Regions from separate parts of the Rossellomorea sp. ABR4_012 genome, predicted to be linked through region 4. Evidence: predicted binding sites of a transcription regulator. Region 4 holds the regulator's gene; each other region holds the start of a gene.
The links. Region 4 encodes Rex, which represses fermentation and respiration genes when NADH is low (regulators of the CRP and FNR family bind a similar motif). Its sites were predicted from a motif close to TTGTGAAATATTTCACAA; they were not measured.
Positions count from the first base shown of each region.

Region 1: the regulator Rex is predicted to act here: its motif matches at 1,356-1,373, upstream of ACXAFV_RS18755 (cytochrome ubiquinol oxidase subunit I).
Region 2: the regulator Rex is predicted to act here: its motif matches at 1,419-1,436, upstream of ACXAFV_RS21340 (L-lactate dehydrogenase).
Region 3: the regulator Rex is predicted to act here: its motif matches at 1,213-1,230, upstream of ACXAFV_RS02940 (AtpZ/AtpI family protein).

Region 1 is NZ_JBSWVK010000005.1:124,683-127,855, reverse strand. It holds gene ACXAFV_RS18760 (nuclease-related domain-containing protein) at 273-1,043, shown strand; gene ACXAFV_RS18755 (cytochrome ubiquinol oxidase subunit I) at 1,478-2,815, shown strand; gene ACXAFV_RS18750 (cytochrome d ubiquinol oxidase subunit II) at 2,922-3,173, shown strand, end outside.
Region 2 is NZ_JBSWVK010000007.1:135,773-138,945, reverse strand. It holds gene ACXAFV_RS21345 (hypothetical protein) at 1-313, opposite strand, end outside; gene ACXAFV_RS21340 (L-lactate dehydrogenase) at 407-1,357, opposite strand; gene ACXAFV_RS21335 (GNAT family N-acetyltransferase) at 1,702-2,241, shown strand; gene ACXAFV_RS21330 (histidine phosphatase family protein) at 2,540-3,094, shown strand.
Region 3 is NZ_JBSWVK010000001.1:570,977-574,149, forward strand. It holds gene upp (uracil phosphoribosyltransferase) at 343-972, shown strand; gene ACXAFV_RS02940 (AtpZ/AtpI family protein) at 1,384-1,605, shown strand; gene ACXAFV_RS02945 (ATP synthase subunit I) at 1,611-1,985, shown strand; gene atpB (F0F1 ATP synthase subunit A) at 2,008-2,721, shown strand; gene atpE (F0F1 ATP synthase subunit C) at 2,790-3,002, shown strand; gene ACXAFV_RS02960 (F0F1 ATP synthase subunit B) at 3,171-3,173, shown strand, end outside.
Region 4 is NZ_JBSWVK010000001.1:68,737-71,909, forward strand. It holds gene ACXAFV_RS00270 (YdiK family protein) at 1-83, shown strand, start outside; gene tatC (twin-arginine translocase subunit TatC) at 102-878, opposite strand; gene ACXAFV_RS00280 (twin-arginine translocase TatA/TatE family subunit) at 894-1,067, opposite strand; gene ACXAFV_RS00285 (redox-sensing transcriptional repressor Rex) at 1,122-1,799, opposite strand; gene ACXAFV_RS00290 (ABC-F family ATP-binding cassette domain-containing protein) at 2,023-3,173, shown strand, end outside.

The DNA.
Region 1 (3,173 bases), on a different contig from region 4:
TGGGAGGTTTTTGTTGATATATCCGGAAAAACGTTGATATAAATTTTTTCTCGTTGATAATTCACTAATAACGTTGGTAAACTATAATTTATCGTTGATAACCTCCTGCTTACTGATCAAACACTCGCTTAAATACACGAATCTATTTTAGAACTGGACGTTTTATAATTAGGCCGCCTTAATCAGGCGGATTTTCAAATTTAATAACAAGAATGAAAACATTTTCGAAGAAAATAAAGGGTTTTATCTGGTAAATGTAGAATGGAAAACAAGTGAGAAAGAACAAAAGTAATCCGAGGAGTGAAAAATTGATACTGAGAGAACGACCCGTCCCCGAAATAATTAAATTTCACGAAGCTTCATTAAAAAGATTACCACCCCTTTCCGACTTTCGCCCCCAAATTAAGGAATCCTTGTTAAAAGCATGGGCTGGCTACCATGGTGAATGTAAAGTAGATCGATTGTTAAGCATCATCGACAACAAGGAGATGCATATCATTAATGATCTGTGCTTAAAAATAGGCAATACCTATATTCAAATAGATACATTAATTCTCACAAAATATTTAGCTCTGATTCTCGAAATCAAGAATATATCTGGCCATGTTGAATTTTCCCTGGAGTTTGGTCAGATACAGAGAACGCTAAATGGTGAGATAACAGCTTTTCCAAGTCCGGTAGCACAGTGTAAAAAATACAGGATTCATTTGATAAACTGGTTTAAAAAAATGAAACTGCCTGATATCCCAATAGAGTATTTAGTGGTTTTTACGAATTCTTCATCGCTTTTGACTGCTTCTCCATTAGACACTGAAGTACTTGATAAAGTGTTAAGAATTGAAAACCTGCTCCCAAAAATTCAACATTTGATGAAGATCTTCGACACTCCCCATCTTGAAGAAAAAGAATTGAAACGCACTTCAAAATTACTCCTGAAGGAGCACCATCCATATCCTATGAAAAAATTCCAAATTGATTACATGAAAGGAATACAGTGTTCAAAGTGTGAAGAGTTTTCCATGATCAGAAGAAAGGCTTCCTGACTTTGTGTAAAATGCAGCTCATTTGATAAAAAAGTTCATGTGCAAGCGATCAATGATTATTTCTTGCTTATTGGGCCAACTATTACAAATCAAGAAGCAAGAGATTTCCTTAACATTTCATCGCCCCGACACGCACATTATTTACTGCAATCCATGTCTTTAAATCAATTCGGTACCGGGAAAGGGACAACTTATTCCTGTCCGAAGTAGTTTTCCATCTGAAACCCCTGATGTGGTGGCAACGTTCCATCCATAAGCATATCCCTTGCCTCACCCCTCACCAACCATATAAACTATAACCAAACAAAAAGTTTGTGAAAAACGTCACAAAATATTCATGTTCAACACATCACAAACTACTCAATAGGTTTTATAATAGCCTTTAAGTGATAAATAGTAAGTATTCGTTATTAATTGGTAGGGGGATTAATGAAATGGTTTTAGACAGTGTGATATTGAGTAGAATGCTTACATCCACGACCCTTGCGTTTCATATTATATTTGCGACGATTGGTGTGGGTGTGCCAATTATGATATCGATTGCTGAGTTTGTGGGGATCAAGCGTAATGATCCTCATTATATTTTACTTGCAAGAAGATGGGCGAGAGGGTTTACGATTACCGTTGCTGTAGGGGTTGTTACGGGTACTGCGATAGGGCTGCAGTTATCCATGCTATGGCCGGCTTTCATGCAGGTGGCCGGACAGGTGATCGCACTTCCTCTGTTTATGGAGACATTTGCGTTTTTCTTTGAGGCTATCTTTCTAGGAATCTATTTATATACGTGGGACCGCTTCAAGTATAAGTGGATTCACTGGCTGTTGACGATTCCCGTCATGATCGGGTCTTCTGCTTCAGCTTTGTTTATTACGACGGTGAATGGGTTCATGAATACTCCGCAGGGCTTTGAGCTGAGTGATGGGAAAGCGATCAATATTGATCCGATTGCAGCCATGCTGAATCCTGCGACGCCAACAAAGGTGTTCCATGTACTGACGACAGCTTATTTGACTTCAGCTTTGATACTGGCAGGTATTACGGCTTTTGCGATTTTAAAGAAAAAGGGTAGCGAGTATCATCGCAAGGCTCTCCGTTTAACGATGGTATCAGCGCTTATCTTTGCATTTGCGACAGCCCTGGCAGGGGATTTGTCTGCAAAGTTCCTGGCAGAGCACCAGCCTGAAAAACTCGCTGCTGCCGAGTGGCATTTCGAAACTGAGAAAAACGCCGATCTGATTGTATTCGGTACGCTGGATGAAAATAATGAGGTTCATAATGAAATTAGGCTTCCCGGTTTTCTGAGCTTTTTAGCCGGCAGCTCATTCGATCATGAAGTCATCGGATTAAACGAGACACCGGAAGATGAAAGGCCGCCATTATGGATTCATTATTTGTTTGATCTGATGGTATCGATTGGATTCTACAGTATCTTCATTTCAGGGGTGTTCATTCTTTTCTGGAAATGGAAGAAACGGAACGAATGGAACAAGCCGCTATTATGGGGGATTGTTGCAAGTGGTCCGCTGGCTATGCTTGCAATCGAATTCGGCTGGATCTATGCAGAGGTAGGGCGCCAGCCGTGGATCCTGAGAGGATACATGAAGGTTGCGGATGCTGCCACTAAAGCAGATGGTGTCGGCTTGACGTTTGTGATGTTTGTTGCTCTATACGTTCTGCTCGGGATTTTATGTGTAGTCGTGTTAATCAAGATGTTCAAGAATAAACCGGCAGAAGCTGAGTTGGAACAGCGTTTTCCTAAACGTACTGCATAATTACGCCAGCCCCTTTTATCAATAAGCTGTTTGCTAATAGAAGTGTTGCTTTTCGATAGAAGGGGGTTGTCTGTTTTAACGTAAGGTTTATGAGGGAGGTATGGCTATGAGTTTGGAAATAGTGGGGATTACGGTTTTATGGATCTTCCTTTATGGTTATCTGATTGTGGCATCGATTGATTTCGGGGCCGGTTTCTTTGCTTTTTATGGAAGGTTGAAAAATAAGGAGCATACGTTGAATGTGTTGATCAGCCGCTACTTGTCCCCTGTATGGGAAGTGACAAATGTTTTCTTTGTGTTCTTTTTCGTGGGGCTTGTCGGTTTTTTCCCTGATGCAGCTTATTACTATGGAACAGCA
Region 2 (3,173 bases), on a different contig from region 4:
ATCTCCAGCCGATCCATCTCCAACCCGCAACCGAACTGCGGCCTACAAATGTCGGATAGAACCAAAACGAATCTCTTCTCAGCCAAACATACGTGTAACGGTATAGGCAGCGCCTGATTGAACCTGGGTCCACCGCATAGGTGCTTGGTCCCCCCGGTCCGCCTTGCATGGACGTCATCTGTGGTGTGTAGTTCGGCGGCGGTCCAGGTGGCGGCTGATTACCGGCTCCTTGCGGTCCTCCAGGTGGAGGTGAGCTTGGCGGCCCGCCACCTGGAAAACCTCCTCCAGGAAATAACTGTCTCTCATCGTACATAGAAGAACCTCCTCATAAACGAATTCTCAATAGTTTATGAGGAGGCTGCCTGGGCGTGCGTGTCTATCTAGTTCTCATGTACAATCTCATCGATTATTCCTCGAATGCTGTTTTCATTATCCCTTTTAACGTCTTAACAGAATGGTTGAATTGCCCTTGTTCTTTTTCATTTAAAGGAAGCTCTACCACTTGACGGATTCCTTCTCGGTTAATAATTGCAGGAACCCCGATATAAATATCATTCTGTCCATATTCGCCTTCAAGCAGTGAAGAAACGGTCAAAATACTGTTTTCATTGTTGAAAATGGCTTTCGTGATCCGGGCAAGTCCCATGGCGATCCCATAGTAGGTAGCTCCTTTTCGTTCAATGATCTGATAAGCGGCATCCCTTACATTGATGAAGATTTCATCCAGTTTGTTCTGTACGTCTTCTTTGCTCATATCAACTAATTCACTAAGGTGACTGGCTCCGATGGTCGTATGGCTCCATACAGGGAATTCTGTATCACCGTGTTCACCCATTATATAGGCATGTATGTTACGGGTATCAATGTCAAAGTGCTCCCCGACCAAATAGCGTAGTCTTGCTGTATCTAAAATGGTACCTGATCCGATGACTCTTTCTTTCGGCAAGCCTGAGAATTTCCATGTTGCGTACGTCAAAATATCGACAGGATTGGTAGCGACCAGGAAGATGCCATTGAATCCGCTAGCCATGACTTGTTCGACGATGCTTTTAAATATTTTTATGTTTTTACCCACCAAGTCGAGACGGGTTTCACCAGGCTTTTGATTCGCCCCGGCAGTGATCACCACGATGTCAGCGTCCCGACAATCACTGTAGTCCCCGGCGTGAATTTTCATAGGGGAAGCAAATGCAAGACCATGATTGAGGTCGCGTGCATCTCCATCCGCTTTTTCTTTATTCATATCTATTAGTACCAGTTCATGGGCAATTCCCTGATTCAAAAGGGAAAAGGCATAGCTTGAGCCGACAAATCCAGTTCCGATTAGGGCCACTTTGTTTGTGCATTTGATTGTCATTCTTCATCACACACCTAACGTTAAGGAAGTTTTTAATTGTACTTGTTTGATATATGTTATATTGTGAAATTTTTCACAAAATAATAATAACATGAATTCTTAGCTTATTCTACTTCTTTCCACTTAAGAAAATACCTAAACACCCCAAAATACATACACTTTCACATTATTGTCATATAGGTGCGGTTGGAAAAGTAGAGCAGCTTCTTCTTTATCACACTCCAGTACTAAAAGCCCGTCCCTCGCTCCACTGCAGTGTTAAAGGATTTTTCTATTTGGTTGGCTGAAGGATTTTTGTTTGTGCGGAGTGAATTTATATTATAGAAGGAAGAGGTGTGTGAGTGATGGAATTCAAAAATGGAGATATAGAGATTCGACCTATTAAAAAGGATGATAAATATATTGTAGCGAAATGGCTTTCTGATCCGGAAGTGCTTCAATTCTATGAGGGAAGGGATTGTCCATTTACACTGGAAATGGTGGAAGAAAAATTTCTAATTCGAGACCACGAAGTAGTCAGATGCATCATGATTTATAAAGGAAAGAAGATTGGCTATCTTCAGTATTATCCCATTGATGAAGTAGAGAGAAATAAGTATGGTTACGGTCATACAGATGAGGTGATTTACGGAACCGATCAGTTTATTGGTGAGCCTGACTATTGGAATAAGGGAGCCGGAACCATGATCATCAATGCGGTGAAGAGATATTTAATCGACACAGCGGGTGTTGACCGCCTTGTCATGGACCCCATGGTATGGAATGAGAGAGCGATAAAATGCTATGAAAAATGCGGCTACAAAAAGATGAAAATCCTGCCTCGAAACGAACTGCACGAGGGAGTCTGGCATGATTCATGGCTGGTTGAGTATAGAGTGGAGTAGAGAAATGAGTAACAAAAATTGAAACCTTTCTGTCGTTAAACCCGTAAAGAAATTCAAAGGAATAGGGAGGGTGGACGAGTGGATCTTGCGCTACTATTACTTATCATCGGTACTATGCTCGGCTTTACCATTTACCTGATAAATAAATCTTACCTAAGATGGCTCCACGGCAATAATGGGCTGGATCTACATTCAAAAGAGGTTGAATGTCCCAGGTGCCACAGGCATACAAAAAGGCAGAAATCAGCCCAGCAGTGCTCACATTGTTATACAAGTTTTTAAGAAAAGAAGTGAAAGTATGAAAACCAATATCTATTTAGTACGGCACGCCCATTCAGTTTATACCCCTGAAGAGCTGAAGAGGCCGCTTTCAGAAAAGGGCACATACGATGCTGAACGTGTCGAATCCCTTTTAAAAGATAAGAACATTCACGCTGTATGCTCTAGTCCTTATAAAAGAGCGATGGATACAGTAAGAGGCACGGCCACAATTTTCAAGAAAGAAATTGAAATCTATGAAGATATGAAGGAAAGGAAGCTTTCGGGTGAACCTGTTGAAGACTTCCCCCAAGCAATCATGAAAGTGTGGAAAGACCCTGGTTTTTCTTTTGATGGAGGCGAATCGAACAGGGAAGCCCAAAAAAGGGGGGTTCAGAGCTTTCTGGAAATCTTAGAAAAATATGAAGGAAAGAATGTAGCGATCGGGACTCACGGAAACATCATGGTCCTGATCATGAATCATTTTGATGAACGTTATGGATATGATTTTTGGAAGGAACTTGAGATGCCTGATATTTATAACATGACTTTTGAAGGAAAATCGCTGGTTGGAGTTGAGAGGGTATGGGAGTGAGGTGCACCTATTTGGCAGACTTCAAGCTAAAACCCATAAAGAAAATCGCCCGGAAATAGTCCGGGCGATTTTTTTAAAA
Region 3 (3,173 bases), 500 kb from region 4:
AATTCTATACTATGATTCAGTTGATTTCAGCGGTTGATTGGAGTGGAAGACGAAGACTCCTGCGGGAAAAGCGAGTTAGGTGAGACCCCGCAGGAGCGCAGCGACGAGGAGGCTCACCAACCGCCCGCGGAAAGCGAAGTCTTCCACGGAAATCAAAAGCGGTATAAAGAATCCTATCTTCATTTGTGGGCTCCATACAAAATTTCACTATAAAAAATAACGATTTCATTACACCTCCCAACTTTTATTGCTCTTAAAACCTCTTTTATGTACAATAGTCAAAGGTGTAAAACAGTATCTATCAATTTTTACATAAAATCGAAATCAAAAGGAGAGAGTCGAATGGGCAAAGTATATGTATTTGATCATCCATTAATCCAGCATAAGTTAACGTTTATCCGTGATAAAAACACAGGTACGAAGGAATTCCGCGAGCTAGTTGATGAAGTGTCAACGCTGATGGCATTTGAAATCACCCGCGAATTGCCTCTTGAAGACATCGAAGTCGACACACCGGTAAGCAAAGCGAATGCAAAAACACTTACAGGGAAAAAATTAGGGATTGTTCCTATTTTACGTGCAGGTCTTGGAATGGTTGATGGGATCCTTAAATTGATTCCGGCAGCAAAAGTTGGACATGTTGGGTTATACCGTGACCCTGAGACTCTTAAACCAATCGAATACTACGTAAAGCTTCCGAGCGATGTCGAAGAGCGTGAATTCATTCTTGTTGATCCGATGCTTGCGACGGGCGGTTCTGCAGTTGAAGCAATCAACTCGTTGAAAAAACGCGGTGCGAAAAATATCACGTTCATGTGTTTAGTGGCATGTCCTGAAGGGGTCGAAGCCATTCAGGCAGAGCACCCGGATGTAGACATCTATATTGCGGCTCTTGATGAAAAGCTGAACGAAAAAGGCTATATCGTTCCTGGTTTAGGGGACGCTGGTGACCGTTTGTTTGGAACAAAATAAGGGATACACGAACCCGGCTTATCTTCGGATGATCCGGGTTTTTATATTTTTTATAACCTCTAAATCCAATTGGATATATTTACATTATATTGTAGGGTTTCTAGTAAAAAGGAACTTCTTTATAATGAAGATTGTGTGAATGGTTTTCTATGCGATGAATGTTGAGTGAAAAGTGCAATATTCACCAGTTTTCTGCAAATTATGATGAAAATGTGAACGTTTCGGGAACACGTGGCGAGGTTGTGAACTTTTTAACTTGAACGCATTGACATGGAAATGCCCCTATTGTATGCTTACAAAGGGTATAAAATGATAAGGTTTTCACAATGCTTGAACACTAGTGAAAACGGCTTTCTTTCATTTAACCAATCACTGTGTTTTTCCACTAAATAAAATGTGTGGGGATGCCAAATGCGTCAGGATAACCGACGCCCGTATCAAGCGATGGTCTTATATTCTGCTATTCTTTCCCAGCTAGTTGGGTCCATTTTAATCGGGATCTTCGGCGGAAGATGGCTTGATGGAATATGGGGTACCACACCACTTTTCTTAATCATTGGACTACTCCTTGGGCTTTCAACAGGAATCTACACCATGCTCCGAACGGTCCAACATTTCAATTCGGGAGATTAATGTAAATGCCAGAACTTCAGCAAGTGTTTAACAGGCATCGTAAGTACATATTTTTCCTCCTTTCCTTATATGTCCTCGGTTGGGGTTTTACTTCCTATCAGTCTATATTTCTTGGGCTTATTGTGGGGACAAGTATCAGTATGTTTAGCCACTGGTTAATCATGAGGAGGACCGTACGATTTGGTGATGCAGTCGCAGCTGGACAGAAGGTTCGGTCTTTGGGGACTTTTTCACGGATGGCGGGGGCCGCCTTTGCAGGGATCATTGCAATGGAATATCCTGAACATCTTCATCTCCTGAGCGTCATTTTTGGATTAATGACAATCTATGTTGTCATTATGATAGATTATTTTACCCAGCAGCTTAAATCTCATAATTAGCGGGGAAGAGAGGTGAATTTCATTGCATCATGAAAATCCTACAGCCGAGTTTTTGGGGTTAACATTTAACCTGGCGAACGTATTGATGATCACGGTGGCGAGTGCCGTTGTTTTCTTGATAGCCGTTCTGTCGACTCGGAGACTGGCCATGAAACCAACCGGAGTGCAGAACTTCATGGAGTGGGTCATGGACTTCGTCAAAAACATTGTGAAGAGTAATATGGATTGGAAGACAGGTGGTCGTTTCCATATCCTTGGACTTACTTTGCTTATGTACATTTTTGTTTCAAACATGCTTGGGCTTCCGTTTTCGGTAGTCATTGACCACGAGCTATGGTGGAAATCACCAACAGCGGATCCTGTTATCACGATGACACTGGCAGTCATGGTTGTCGCGTTAACGCATTACTATGGTATCAAGATGAAAGGCTTCGGTGAATACGGTAAAGATTTCTTCAGACCTATGTCGTTCTTATTCCCGCTGAAGATTATTGAAGAGCTTGCCAACACACTGACACTTGGTCTTCGTCTTTACGGTAACATCTATGCCGGGGAAATCCTGCTTGCATTACTGGTGGGAAGCTTGGCGCACGCCGGGGCAGCCGGACTACTGGGAGCAATCATCCCGACGATCGTTTGGCAAGGTTTCTCAATCTTTGTCGGCGCGATCCAATCATTTATTTTCGTTATGTTAACGATGGTTTATATGGCTCATAAAGTCAGCCACGACCATTAATATATACCCTGTTCAAAATTGAACAAAACTACTAACATTTTTCATACATTTAAAGGAGGAAATTTAGAATGGGTCTTTTAGCAGCAGCAATAGCAATTGGTTTAGCAGCACTTGGTGCAGGTATTGGTAACGGTCTTATTGTATCTCGTACAGTTGAAGGTATGGCTCGCCAACCGGAAGCACGTGGTATGCTTCAAACAACAATGTTCATCGGGGTTGCACTAGTAGAGGCGATTCCTATCATCGCGGTAGTTATCGCATTCATCGTAATGGGTCAATAATAGCAAGTCTTGAGTTCAAAATGGCGAAGTCCTTCCAAAAGAACCTTCGCCATTCCTTTTATGTCCATGTCTAATGGACGACTGATCTTGAATGTCCAGGCAAGAACTTGCCGTTAGATTACATGCTTTTCAAAAGAAAGTATTGACTCTTGAAGGGAGTGAAATCGCGTG
Region 4 (3,173 bases):
TGGCCACCCTTGATTTCGGATCGGGGCTCAGAATGATCATGATTCATTTCAAAATCAGGAAACAACTCAATAATAAAAAATAAGGATTGGTCCCACAGGGATCAATCCTTATTTATATCTTCTTCATATTGTTCCATCTCAAGCTTCTGTTCCGCTTCGAGCACCTTTTTATAGCCGATCTTCGAAATCCAGATACTGATTTCGTAGAGGATGAATAAAGGTACGGTCACCATCAAGTGTGAAACGATGTCCGGTGGAGTGATGAAGGCTGCGATGACCAGCAAAATAAAGTAAGCAACCTTACGTACTTTTGCCATCATCATCGGGGTGATGATTCCCAATCTCGTTAAGAACAACATCGCGACAGGCAGCTGGAATAATAGACCGAATGGAATAGTTAGTTGAAACAAGAAATGAAAGTATTCATTTATCCCTATGACTTGTTGAATTTCAAGACTATCAGACAACGTCATCATGAATTCCACGACATATGGAAATAGAATGAAGTAAGCAAAAGATAGTCCGCCTAGAAATAACAACAGTGAGATAGGAATATAGCTAAGGGTCACTTTACGCTCCGTTTCATATAAGCCTGGGCTTATAAATGACCAGACCTGAAATAAAATGAGCGGTGCAGTGAGGATCAGCGAAATGAATACCATCATTTCCATATAGATCTTAAGCGGGTCTGTCAGACGAAATGCATTCATCGTCAGCTCTTTGGCTTCGTCTGCATGCTGCAGATAACGAATCAGCGGTTCGGCGAGAAAGAAGCTTGCTACAAACGCTAACAAGAAGAAAACGACTACAATCATGAGTCGTTTTTGCAATTCTCCTATATGTTCATACATTGTCATGTCTTTTTGACTTTGACTCATGGCATTCATCCTACTCTACTTAGCACTTTTGTTTTTATCGTCGTCGTCATCTGCTAAGCCTTTTGTTGCGTTTTTAAACTCACGTAATGTATTACCGAAAGCTTTCCCTAATTCAGGCAATTTCTTTGGGCCGAAAACTAGTAAAGCGACAATTAAAATGATTATGAGGCTACCTGGACCTACTGGCATAATGAGACACCTCCTCTTGTACTCTTCTATCATAACGTAAAGCAACAGAATTTTCTATTCCGTTATAATTCCATCTTGTGACATTTCCGTGTCATCTTCCGAGTAATGCTTTAAAAAGTAAACCAGTGATTGCAATTCTACTGCCAAATCAATATGATGGACCCGGATATGATCAGGTACCGTCAGCCTCGCAGGCGTAAAGTTGAGGATTCCCTTGATCTTAGAAGAGACCAATCTGTCTGTGATGTTTTGAGCAGAAGAAGCCGGCACCGTCAGGATTGCCACTTCAATATTCTGATCCTCAAGCTTTTCCTCCAGGTCATCCAGGTGAAATACCGGTACATCGCCGACCTGAGTACCCACTTTTGACTCATCCACTTCGAATGCCATTTCAATCTTCGTATTATTGTTTTTTATAAAATTATAATTAAGAAAGGCAGTTCCCAGATTTCCGACACCAATCAGCACTACCTTAGTCAATGCATCCTGATCCAGCGTCTTTCTGAAAAAAGAGAGAAGATAGTTAACATTATAACCATAACCCTTTTTCCCTAGTGCACCGAAATATGAAAAGTCCCTGCGGATCGTGGCCGAATCAACCTTCACTGCTTCACTTAATTCCTTCGATGACACCCTCTGCTTGCCAGATGAGTATAAATTCTTGATAAAACGGTAATAAAGCGGCAGCCGCTTAGCCGTTGCCTGTGGAATTTTCGTTGTATCCTGATTCATATTGCATTCCCCCACATCTATTCAAAGCCCGTTACTTTGGTCACCAACGAACCTGTGAACGCTTCCAAAAATAACAGATAACATTTTTTTCTCGTCTCATACCCATCATACACTATATTCTATCCTATATGTGTGAAGATTAATAGTCATTCATAGACATGTATCATTGCCGTTTTCCTCTCAAATACGGTACACTAGCACTATGAAATAGAGGTGAAACGTCATGATTCTACTACAAGTGAATCAACTTAGCAAAAACTTTGGTGCAGATAATATATTATCGAACATCAAACTCGAAATACAGACAAGAGACAGAGTCGCACTCGTTGGCCGCAACGGCGCGGGAAAATCTACTCTTTTAAAAATAATCGCCGGCCAGTTATCGCATGATGCCGGGGAAATCACAAAGCCTAAAGGCGTATCGATCGGCTACCTGGCCCAAAACACCGGACTGGAATCCGATTTATCCATCTGGGCAGAAATGCTGACCGTTTTTGAAGGACTCCAGGCACAGGAAAAGCAGCTGCGTGTTCTCGAAAAACAGATGGCCGACCCGTCTGTCTACGAAAATGAGGATATCTATCAGCGTGTTTTAAAAGAATACGATCAACTTCAGGTAAGCTTCAAAGAATCCGGAGGCTACCAATACGAAGCAGACATCCGGTCCGTTCTACACGGGCTGAACTTCGCTGATTTTGACTATGAGACGAAAATCTCCACGTTAAGCGGCGGTCAGAAAACCCGCCTGGCACTGGGTAAGCTCCTCTTGACGAAGCCAGATATTCTAATCCTTGATGAGCCGACCAACCACCTTGATATCGAGACCCTATCCTGGCTTGAAACATACCTGCAAAGCTATGAAGGCGCCGTACTGATCGTTTCCCATGACCGTTATTTCTTGGACAGCGTCGTCAATCAAGTGTATGAAATCTCCCGTAAACGGAGCAAGAAATTCATAGGGAACTACAGTAAATACCTTCAGCAAAAAGCAGAAGACTATGAGAAAGATGTAAAACTCTATGAACGCCAGCAGCAGGAAGTTGCAAAGCTTGAAGACTTCATTCAGCGGAACATCGCCCGTGCCTCCACGACAAAAATGGCGCAGAGCCGCCGAAAAAAACTGGAGCGCATGGAACTGATGGACAGGCCGCTCGGCGATGAGAAATCCGCCACCTTCGCATTCCAGATCGATCGACAAAGCGGAAATGATGTGCTGAAAGTAAACGACCTTTCAATCGGTTATGAAAAGGATGAAAAAATCTCCAGCCATATCGATTTTTCCGTAAAAAAAGGTGACAGCATTGCACTCGTCGGTCCGAATGGTATCGGAAAATCAACCTTGCTTAAGACGCTTGTGGATAAGCTTAAGCCTTT